3 regions of the Paenibacillus sp. S29 genome follow, and region 2 is predicted to be linked to each of the others. Evidence: riboswitches for the same ligand, from Rfam matches in the RefSeq annotation. Region 2 holds a riboswitch; each other region holds the start of a gene.
What was found. Region 2 has a riboswitch for cobalamin ahead of cobJ (precorrin-3B C(17)-methyltransferase). Riboswitches for the same ligand answer to the same signal wherever they lie in the genome.
Positions count from the first base shown of each region.

Region 1: it holds a riboswitch for cobalamin, as region 2 does, so the genes downstream of both, ACL9RM_RS01030 (ABC transporter substrate-binding protein) here and cobJ (precorrin-3B C(17)-methyltransferase) in region 2, are expected to answer to the same signal.
Region 3: it holds a riboswitch for cobalamin, as region 2 does, so the genes downstream of both, ACL9RM_RS17985 (ABC transporter substrate-binding protein) here and cobJ (precorrin-3B C(17)-methyltransferase) in region 2, are expected to answer to the same signal.

Region 1 is NZ_JBMOUI010000001.1:218,014-221,294, forward strand. It holds gene ACL9RM_RS01020 (hypothetical protein) at 1-220, opposite strand, end outside; gene ACL9RM_RS01025 (hypothetical protein) at 765-1,079, opposite strand; cobalamin riboswitch at 1,443-1,646, shown strand; gene ACL9RM_RS01030 (ABC transporter substrate-binding protein) at 1,864-3,281, shown strand, end outside.
Region 2 is NZ_JBMOUI010000001.1:455,105-458,385, reverse strand. It holds gene cobJ (precorrin-3B C(17)-methyltransferase) at 76-1,872, opposite strand; cobalamin riboswitch at 2,183-2,368, opposite strand; gene ACL9RM_RS02090 (TIGR00730 family Rossman fold protein) at 2,426-2,980, opposite strand; gene ACL9RM_RS02085 (uroporphyrinogen-III synthase) at 3,200-3,281, opposite strand, start outside.
Region 3 is NZ_JBMOUI010000010.1:176,283-179,563, forward strand. It holds gene ACL9RM_RS17980 (FecCD family ABC transporter permease) at 1-402, opposite strand, end outside; gene ACL9RM_RS17985 (ABC transporter substrate-binding protein) at 399-1,406, opposite strand; cobalamin riboswitch at 1,615-1,808, opposite strand; gene ACL9RM_RS17990 (histidine phosphatase family protein) at 1,931-2,689, opposite strand; gene cbiB (adenosylcobinamide-phosphate synthase CbiB) at 2,734-3,281, opposite strand, start outside.

The sequences.
Region 1 (3,281 bases), 240 kb from region 2:
AAACATCATCGTTAACACTACTAGGATCGATATATTTGTAGACTTGTCCTTCCTTGGCCTTTATTTCATCTGTCGGTTCCCATTTTCCGGCTTCTGATTGTATTGTCGATGACAATGGATTCGGCGCATCATTTGCAGAAGCAATGGCTCCATATGGTAATAATATTGCTGTCAATGCTGCAATTATTGCTGTTTTAGTCATGACTTTGAATGGTTTCATAGTATTAAAATTCTCCTCTTCGAAAAATATTATTGGGGGCTAAGAAATGAGTAAATTTGAAAAAAATCTGTTTAAGTATTTGTCTTACGGTTTTTTGGTAGGAATATATTATTCCTTTATTCAAGGACCAACGACGACAACTTCTTCGCTTAACGGCTCATTGCAACTTTACACAGTGTCCGCATCTACTTTTATTTTCAGAACATTATCAACCTCATTTCTACTAAGTCTCCTCTCTGGAGTCGTGTATACAATTGTTTTTTTATCCATAAGAAGGAATAAGTAAATATTACCTGTAAATTTTATGTTTGTAAATAATTTTATTTAATGGATAAAATTTAAAATAAGATAGAAGAGAGCCGTATTGATCGCAACGGTCCTTTTATTAACTGACGGTTTAATAGCAAGTGCCTCCCCGTTTGGTTGTTCGTACAAAACTCTTTAGCTCCACAACTTTTCGAGCGTAAAAGCAAGCCGTCGCTTCGTCCTGGTTTACAGTACGACGCTGTGAACGACCTGCAAGATCCCTCGCTTAGCTCACTTACTAGCTAAAAAATAACTTGACTGCTAGGCACCTAAACGGCACGCTGACATGGCTTGTCAGGAAATGGTCAGTTAACAAATTAGGCCCCCGGCTAATCACCGGAGGCTTTTCAAACTCATTCTCTAAATCACTAAGGAATGTTTTACGGGTAAATTCTCTAATAGTTAAATTTGTCTCAAAGGCTGTCTGAGAAGAATCAACAATATAGTTCTTTTGTTTGGTAGCTGCCCCCAATGCTGTTATCCTTATAATAGAAATTCCACAAGGTTTGCTCACTAAATTTCCGATCAACTCTTTGGTTTTGTCGCTTTTCAAATTTTTTTCTTCCTCAATTTTTTGGAGAAGGAATAACCAACTGCTTTTTCAGGCATTTGATATAATGTATCTTTTTTAATAGCTTGTACAAATTGATGCAATCTCGCTGCTAAATTTTCGTTTATGCTTCTCTTTTAGATTCATTAAGTAGTCTGGTACAGTTTTCGGGACATCATGAGGGAGACGGAATGCCCGTCATTTCGTGCACGCAATGAATAGCCATTACCTTCATTCTCGCCATATCATTCAAATTTGAATTATTATACAGCATTTATTGACAAGCCTGTGACAACAAAATAAGATCGTAATGGAAAGAAATAAAGGAAGAAAACAGGTGTGAGCCGGACGACTCTATGTACGGGGTTTTGTTGAGACCATGTGGATAGTTGTTGAGCGTGTTCACTTAAAAGGGAAGTTCGGTTGATTCCGACACGGGCCCGCCACTGTATACAGGCATCAGCAGGATACTGCTGGAGCTTTCAGAACAGCCACTGGAACTGTGAAGAACCGGGAAGGCCTGAAAGATACGCTTGGAGTCAGGAGACCTGCCTGTTTTGACATCACTGTCAGACCCACGGGATGCTGGGGAGGTGGTTAGGCGTGCTGCATACGGAATGTCTGAAACCGATCTGATCCCTTCTATGTTTTTGGAGTTGGCTTCGAGGTGTGTTTTGACATTTTATAATGAAAGCATTTCTGACTGCTGATCAAGTGGTCCGGAATGCTTTTTTCGCGTTTTGCGTTAGGTTTATATGATTTTACAAGATAGAGGGGGATTCATCGAATGATTAGCAATCGTAGCAGGCGCTCATGGTTGATATGTACAGGGGTGATGCTGTTACTGGCAGTTATGGCTCTTTCGGGATGTACTAGCAATAAGACGTCGAATAGCTCCGGCAAAGATGAGAACGCGTCAGCACAACAAACAGCGACAGGTAAAAAGCTGGTAATGGCGTATACATGGAAACCGTCAGGTGTTGACCCGCACGGAGATAATAGCTGGGATGTGATGCGATCCGGTGCAGGTGAGACACTGGTACGTTTGAATGAAAAGCTGGAGCCTGTGGCTTGGCTGGCAAAGGAGTGGAAGCAGGATAGTCCTACAGTTTGGACGTTCAGCTTGCAGGATAAAGTCACTTTTCATAATGGAAAGAGTATGGATGCAGCAAGTGTAAAAGCATCTTTGCTACGCTCTATCGAGAAAAGCCATCTGGCGAAGGATTTACTGAATGTGAAGTCCATTGATGTAAGCGGCCCGCTGGCCTTAAAGATCACGACAAACCAGCCGAATGCGGCGTTGGTGTCCAATCTAGCTGATCCATCGACGATTGTACTGGATGTGGCATCGATGAAAGATGAGCAGAGTTACCCAGCGATGACAGGCGCCTTTAAAATCAAAGCGTTCAACAAGGACCAATCCTTGATCGTAGAGCGTTATGACGGATATTGGGGCGAGAAGGCACGATTGGCTGAAGCGACGATGAAGTTCATTACGGACGGGAATTCGCGCCTGATGGCGCTGCAATCCGGCGAGGTGGATGTAGCGACGGATATTCCGGTTGATAACGCAGAGGTACTGAAAAAGAACGACAAGCTACAGGTGCTGTCGGCTCCCTCCTTGCGCACCCATATGCTCGTGTATAATATGGAATCCCCAGTATTCAAGGATGCGGCGAACCGTAAGGTGGTGGACAGCCTGATTCCACGCACATCGATTGTGAGCGCCGTCATGAGGGGCTTCGGTACGGAAGCAAGCAGTCCGTTCCCGAGCATTCTTCCCTTCGGTAAAGTTGAGCGTAAAGCGCTGGACGGAACGGCGGATCAGCTGTTAACGAAGGATGGCTGGCAGAAGGACGCCCAAGGGACATGGACTAAGCAAGGCAAGCCGTTCGAGGTTACGCTGCTGACTTTTCCTCAGCGTCCGGAGCTCTCTGTTATGGCTGAGGTCATCCAAAGCCAATTGCTGAAAGAGGGAATCCAGGTCAAGATTCACAAGGTGGAAAATATCGACGAGGCGTTGACCAAAAACGATTGGGATTTTGCTATGTACAGTATGCTTACTGCTCATACAGGAGAGCCACAATATTTTATGGATATGTTTTATTCTTCGAAAAGCGAAGCCAATGTAAGCCGTTATAGTTCCAAACCGCTGCAGAGTATTCTTAACAGCTTGAAGCTGGCGAAGGATACAGCGCAGCGTAA
Region 2 (3,281 bases):
CTTTAATAGGGATAGCCTGCATGACGCCCTATTTTATATATATGCTTGTATCCAGTTCATCAGGCCTTCAGTCCATTAATCACCACAAACCGCATTCACTTCTACCGTTGCTGGTGCATCTTCATGCCGGAAACCCGCAACGACGCCTACACGTTTAAAAAATTTATGAAAACGCTCGTTCGGATGCCCTTTTTCCTTATATTCAGCGATGACGTTCTCCACGATGTCAGTAATTTGATCACCCGGAATCCCTTCCGCTACGGGCTGAGCGGCATGAGCATTGCGACCGAATTTTTTGCCACCAAGGAAGAGGTCGTATCCTCCCTTGCGATAGACGATGCCGATATCCTCCAGCACCGCTCCATAGCAGGCCATACCGCATCCGTTCAAAGCAATGCTCGTTTCCTTGGGTGCCTGTAATCCGCCAAGTACAACCTGTAAATGCTCAGCCACAGGCACAGCGTCATCCTTCTCCATATTGCAGAAGTCGCACGCCTTCACCTTAAACACATCGCCAATCGGCATGACAATGAATCGTTCATCCCGCAGCCGTCCGACCAGTTCCTCGGGGTCTGCACACGGTACGCGCAGCACGATCTGATGATCTGGCGTGTATTCCAGCTCGCCGTCATCACCCGCTACCTCGGCGAGCAGCGCCATCTGGCGAGCGGTGAATTTCTTGTTTCCCACACCCGGGGAAACGCCCACCTCAAATAGCGCAGGCTTGCCAAAGCCGCCTGTCGCCATCCCGGCCGGGGCCCCCACTCCGGCCACTGCTGACGTTCCGGCGGTGCTCTCGGCGGTAGGCGCTTGCCCGCTCCAGCGAGCGTTGGCTGCGCCAGGCAGCTTGCCGCCGACAGCGAGGCGGCTTAGTGCCTCTGCCGCTAGCGATGCCGGGGCCGCCCCGGTTTGCACAGCGGTCGTTGCCTGCACGGCAGCCATCGCTTGCGGGCGTGCCTGCGTCGCAACCGCAGCGCCGCTCGCGGAGGGTCCAGCGGGCGTAGTCGGGGCTGCGCCTGCCTGCGGTGCGGCCTCTTGCGCGCCCAGCGACCACGGCTCTGCTTCCGTACGGAGACGCTGATGCGGCTTGAGCGCTTGCTCGGTCGCATCCAGCGTGTATTTGCGCTGATATCCGCGCGGAGTCACGATCAAGCCGTCATACACCGTTGTCGAGGAATTGCCGATGATTACAGTTGTCAGCATCCCGATGTCATGATTCAGCATATCTTCCAGCGTCGTTACAATAACTTGCTGACGTTCACGATAAGCACTTTTCACCAACCCAACTGGAGTTTGCGGATCGCGGTAACGCAGCAAAATGGACTGCGTCTCCACAATCTGGCGGGTACGCCGACCACTGCGCGGGTTGTATAATGCAATCACAAAATCGGCCGAAGCCGCTGCTTCTACACGCTTCACAATCGTTTCCCATGGGGTCAGATGATCACTCAGACTGATCGTGCAAGCATCATGCATAACTGGCGCCCCCAACAGTGAGGCACAGGACTGAATAGCCGAGATCCCCGGTACGACTTCTACCTCAACCCCGTCCTCGCGTCGCCAGCCTTTTTGCATCAGCACTTCGTACACCAGCCCTGCCATACCATAGACTCCTGCATCTCCACTGGAAATGACAGCTACCTTCTTGCCCATCTCTGCTTGGCGAACCGCCTCCTGCGCACGGCTCACTTCCTCTGTCATCCCTGTGCGTACAATCTCCTGTCCGTTCAACAACGGACGGATCAAATCAACGTAGGTATTGTAGCCGATAATGACCTCACTTTCGGCCAGCGCATCCAGCGCCCGTTTTGTGATATGTTCCATATCTCCTGGTCCAAATCCAATCACCAGCAATTTTCCTAATGGGCTCATCGTGCTCCTCCTATTCACCCTTTTCAGGGTAGCTATCCTATCTATTTCAATGATTTATGCACATCGTGTAACTCAAAAAACCCCATCCTGCCCGGATGGGGTTTCTATGTACGTATCTCTCATCAGACGAAAAAACAGCGTAAGAAGACACTATTTGTCTTCCTCCAGCCTGCCGTTGTTTTCCACCTGTCTGTTTACGCTTCAAACGCTGCTGCACGTTCATATCCACGCAAACCTCTAACCAACATGGAAAAAGCAACGTGTGCCTGATTTCCTGATTTCGTACACCCATCCTCTCCGCGAAGGTTAACGGTGCATACAGATCAAGGTAGGTCTCCTGGCTTGGCATCAACAGATTCTTTCGTCTTCCCCGTTTTTCACGAGTGACCATTTAAAAAAATCCTCTTCCTTACAGTGGCGGGACCGCTCGGGATTTGCACCCGATTCCCTGTTACCCTTTGCTCAACCGCAAAGGCACCTTGTCTGTCCGCTATTTGATTATGGGTCTTATCATAACCTTGCCTCAATCAGTTGTGCAAGCACGAAAAACGCTTTATTTCAAGTTCTCTGCTTTATTTTTTAACATATGTAGCAATTCGTCCGGGTCCGCAGAGATACTTAATAACGCTGGATGCTCAGCCCCGGTAAACCCTTCTTGCACGCTATGACGCACCATTTCTACTAACGGGTCAAAATATCCATTCACATTCAGCAGCCCAATCGGCTTGCGATGAATGCCGATTTGCGCCCAGCACAATACCTCGAACAGCTCCTCAAAGGTTCCCAAGCCACCCGGAAGGGCAATAAACGCATCGGCCATCTCGCTCATTGCCGCTTTACGCTCATGCATGCTTGCTACCTCAATGAACTCGGTAACTCCCCGATGAATGATCTCTGCATCAAATAACAGGGTGGGCATAATGCCAGTGACCTGACCGTCACCCGCCAGTATTCCATCCGCCACCTCTCCCATCAGCCCCCTACTGGAGCCACCGTAGATCAGACGGATATGATGGCGAGCCATGGCTTCTCCCAGCTTGCCTGCCGCTTCAACATATACCGATGAATGTCCAGGTCTGGACCCGGCAAATACACAAATAGAATTCATTAACGTCTCAGCTCCTGTCCTAAGTATCATGCATCGAAACTTATTCATTATATTAGCTAAATATTTTCGCTATAACAAAAATCTTTGTCGATGCATGTCCAACAAAAAAAAAAGATAAAGACCTCGCAGGCCCTTATCTTTATTTTACGCTTTATCCAAAAATATAAGTTCATTTTTAGCATACTATATTTATAATTTCTATCTCATTTCCATCTCATTTCAATGACCATTCATGATCTTCAGACCACAGCCATGCACCGAATCGTTATGCTCAAAATATTTGCCCAGCTCCACCATCATC
Region 3 (3,281 bases), on a different contig from region 2:
TGCCACTAGCGGCAGCGTCCATATGCCAACAAATGAAAATTGAAGGCCCCAATAGATCAGTACTGCCGCTCCTACCGAAGCCCCCGAGGATACCCCCAGTGTATACGGATCAGCCAAAGGATTACGCAGCACACCCTGAAATCCGGCTCCCGCCAGCGCCAGCGCTGCTCCTACCAACATTCCCAGTAACACTCGTGGCAATCGGACCTTCAAAATAATCTGCTCTGAGGATGTATTCCAATCCGGTGTAAACGTATCGCCTAACCACGGAAGGTGGTTAACCAGAATGCCCGTGATCTGGCTGACCGGAAGCTTGGCCGAGCCGATACCAAGACAGAGCAGCAGCGTCAGCAACAGCAGGACAAGACCTGTCCCTCCAAAGCCGATCAGTTTACGGTTCATTTGAAAATTTCAGGATACACGCCCTTGGCTACTTCCTTGAGACCTTCCGTTACGCGTGGACCCGGACGACTGATCAAATTATCATCCACGGCAAACACCCGGTTGTGGCGAACAGCCGATATTTGATCCCATCCACTGCGAGCTTTAATGATTTCGCCGAGTGTTTGACCAGTTTTGTCGTCCTTGACACTTTTGCTGTACAAAATCACGTCAGGGTTCGCAGCAATAATATTTTCCTCACTAATTTGGTACCACCCCTTCTGCGTGGCACCTACATTTTCGCCGCCCGCCAACGTAATCAGCTCGTCCATAAACTCGCCTTTACCAACTGTCCAGCCTGGTGAAAACTCGACGTATACCCGCAGCTTCTGCCCTTTACCGATATTTTTAACTCCTTCTTTCACTTCCGCTACATCTGCTCTCATCTTGTCAGTCACCGCTCTCGCTTCTTTCTGATGATCGGTGATTTTTCCATACAATTCGATGTTAGCTATGACATCTTCAACTGTCTTCGGTTCCGTTTTAAAAATCATAATTCCCATGTCGCGCAGCTTGGTCGTAGCCTGTTCACTAAGTGATATCCCTGCAAAAACGACTCCCGGGTTAGCAGCAATGATCGCCTCTTCGTTCGGTTTCATAATACCGCCCACTTTAGGCTTTTTCGTAGCTGCTTCCGGGTAATCAGAGTAGTCGGAGACGCCAACTATTTCCTTATCCAGCCCGATGGCGAACAGCGCCTCGGTTTCTGCCGGGGAGACGGAAACGATTTTATCCGGCGCTTTTTTGAATGTAAATTCCTGTCCTGTTGCATCTTTAACTGTGAGTGGGTAAACTGTTTTGCCCGGAGGCTCTTGTGCGGTTACGGTCTTTCCTGGCTGCTGTGCAGAAGTCTGATTCTCTTTATTTTCTGCATTTTTTCCATTAGCGCCACATGCACTCAGCACAACTGCCAAAATCAGAACCAATAGACCTGTTGTCCAAACCTTTATTTTTTTTCCTACCATGATTTGCACCCCTTCATAAAAAAATCGTTAAGAGCGTTACTTGAGCATCATCAGATATCTTCTAAATCCAGCCTTCTTTTCCTATCAAAAAACCCCCGCATCCTTATATCAGGACACAGGGGTCACGTTAGCGCAGATCGTGCGCAGGCGGCAGCTTCTTTCCGCACGGACAGTCACTGCGAACACGTCATCCTTTCCTCGAAGGATTATGGTGACAGGCGGACGGGCAGGTATCCTGACTTATGGTAAGATCCATGTCCTGAAATTCCTTCATATGCTTAGTAGCACATAAAGCAGGACTAACGGGCATGTTTCCATTTACAGTGGCGGGACCGCGCCGGACTTACACCGACTTCCCTTTTAACAGCGCAGGCAAGGGAAACCATAGTTTCATCACACTGCGCCGACCTCGTCTGCTGGATATTTGATGTAGTGGTAGTCAAGCCGTTCTTTTACTTGATGATTATAGGTTAAAATGAGGCGGCTTACAACCCAAACAGCCTCTTTATCCACTGGTGTCTAACCTAACGAGGGAGCATTTCCGCTATGTAATTGTGCGGTCCCGCCAGCCTCAATTGAATCCTAAATGCTTCTCCCGGCTTCGGATTCAGACTCCAAAAATCATGGCCCGGTATCAGCATACAAGCTAACTGACGAATTACGCCACCATGCGTAACGACCAAAACAGAGAGCGGCCCAGCAGTCAAATCCATGCGTTGAACTTCCATAGCAACACGCCATTCATACAGAGAGTCAAGAAATTTCCGCAAACGATTCACAAAATCTGTCCAAGACTCTCCTCCAGGAGGGGTTATCCGTTGCGGCTCATCAATCCAAGCGCGATACAACGATACATCCTTGAGCATGTCATACGTTTTTCCATCCCACTCGCCAAAATGAAGCTCTCGCAGACGTGGTTCCATCGTAGGAGACATAATAGATAGGGAACCTCCAGACGTCAATTCTGATTCCGGCACAATGATCTGCAAGGTCTGGCGACATCGCATTAAATCGCTGCAATAGATTCGAGCAAAGGACTGCCCCTGCAATTCTTCTTGCAAAGGCTTTAATTCCTGTTCTGCTCCCGGTAGCAAACCTAAGTCGGAGTGTCCCAGATATCGATGTTCCTTATTCCATAAGGTTGTGCCGTGACGAACTAACACGAGTTCCATGTCCCAATGCAGATCTTCTTTAGCATAATCCGGCACCTTATCCTCCTGTGAGTTCGGATTTTGTGCGTATTCTACTGTCCTTTTCGCTGCTATATCTTGTTTCAAGATCATGTCACTTCCTGCTCGATCATTATTCAGTGTGTCACGCCTCACCCTCACTGCACCCATCCCAAGGCAAAACAACCTGCGGCTCCTAACAAACACAATCCTACAAACATACTGGACACGGCGAACATCAGCTGGATTGTATGCCGTATATCTTTCGATTCTAGCGGTCGTATCCAATCGCCCATGTATGCACGAAAGGAGCGCACGCCATGATACACATTATAGCCTCCAAGACGAATCCCCAGTGCTCCAGCAACAGCTGATTCCGGGAAGCCACTGTTCGGGCTTGGGTGCAGACGAGCGTCTCGCTTGACTGTGCGCCAGCTTCTAGCAGCATCTCGCTTGTACATCCACGCCGCTACCACAAGCATTGCCGCTGTCAGGCGTGCCGGAATGTAGTTAGCCACATCATCCAGACGTGCTGAAGCCCAGCCTAAATGCAGATACTTTTCATTTTTATAGCCAACCATGGAATCGAGCGTATTCACAGCACGATAAGCCAGCGCCAAGGGTGCTCCTCCGATCAGGGCATAAAAAAGCGGGGAAATAATCGCGTCCACGATATTTTCAGCGACCGTTTCAACCGTACCACGTA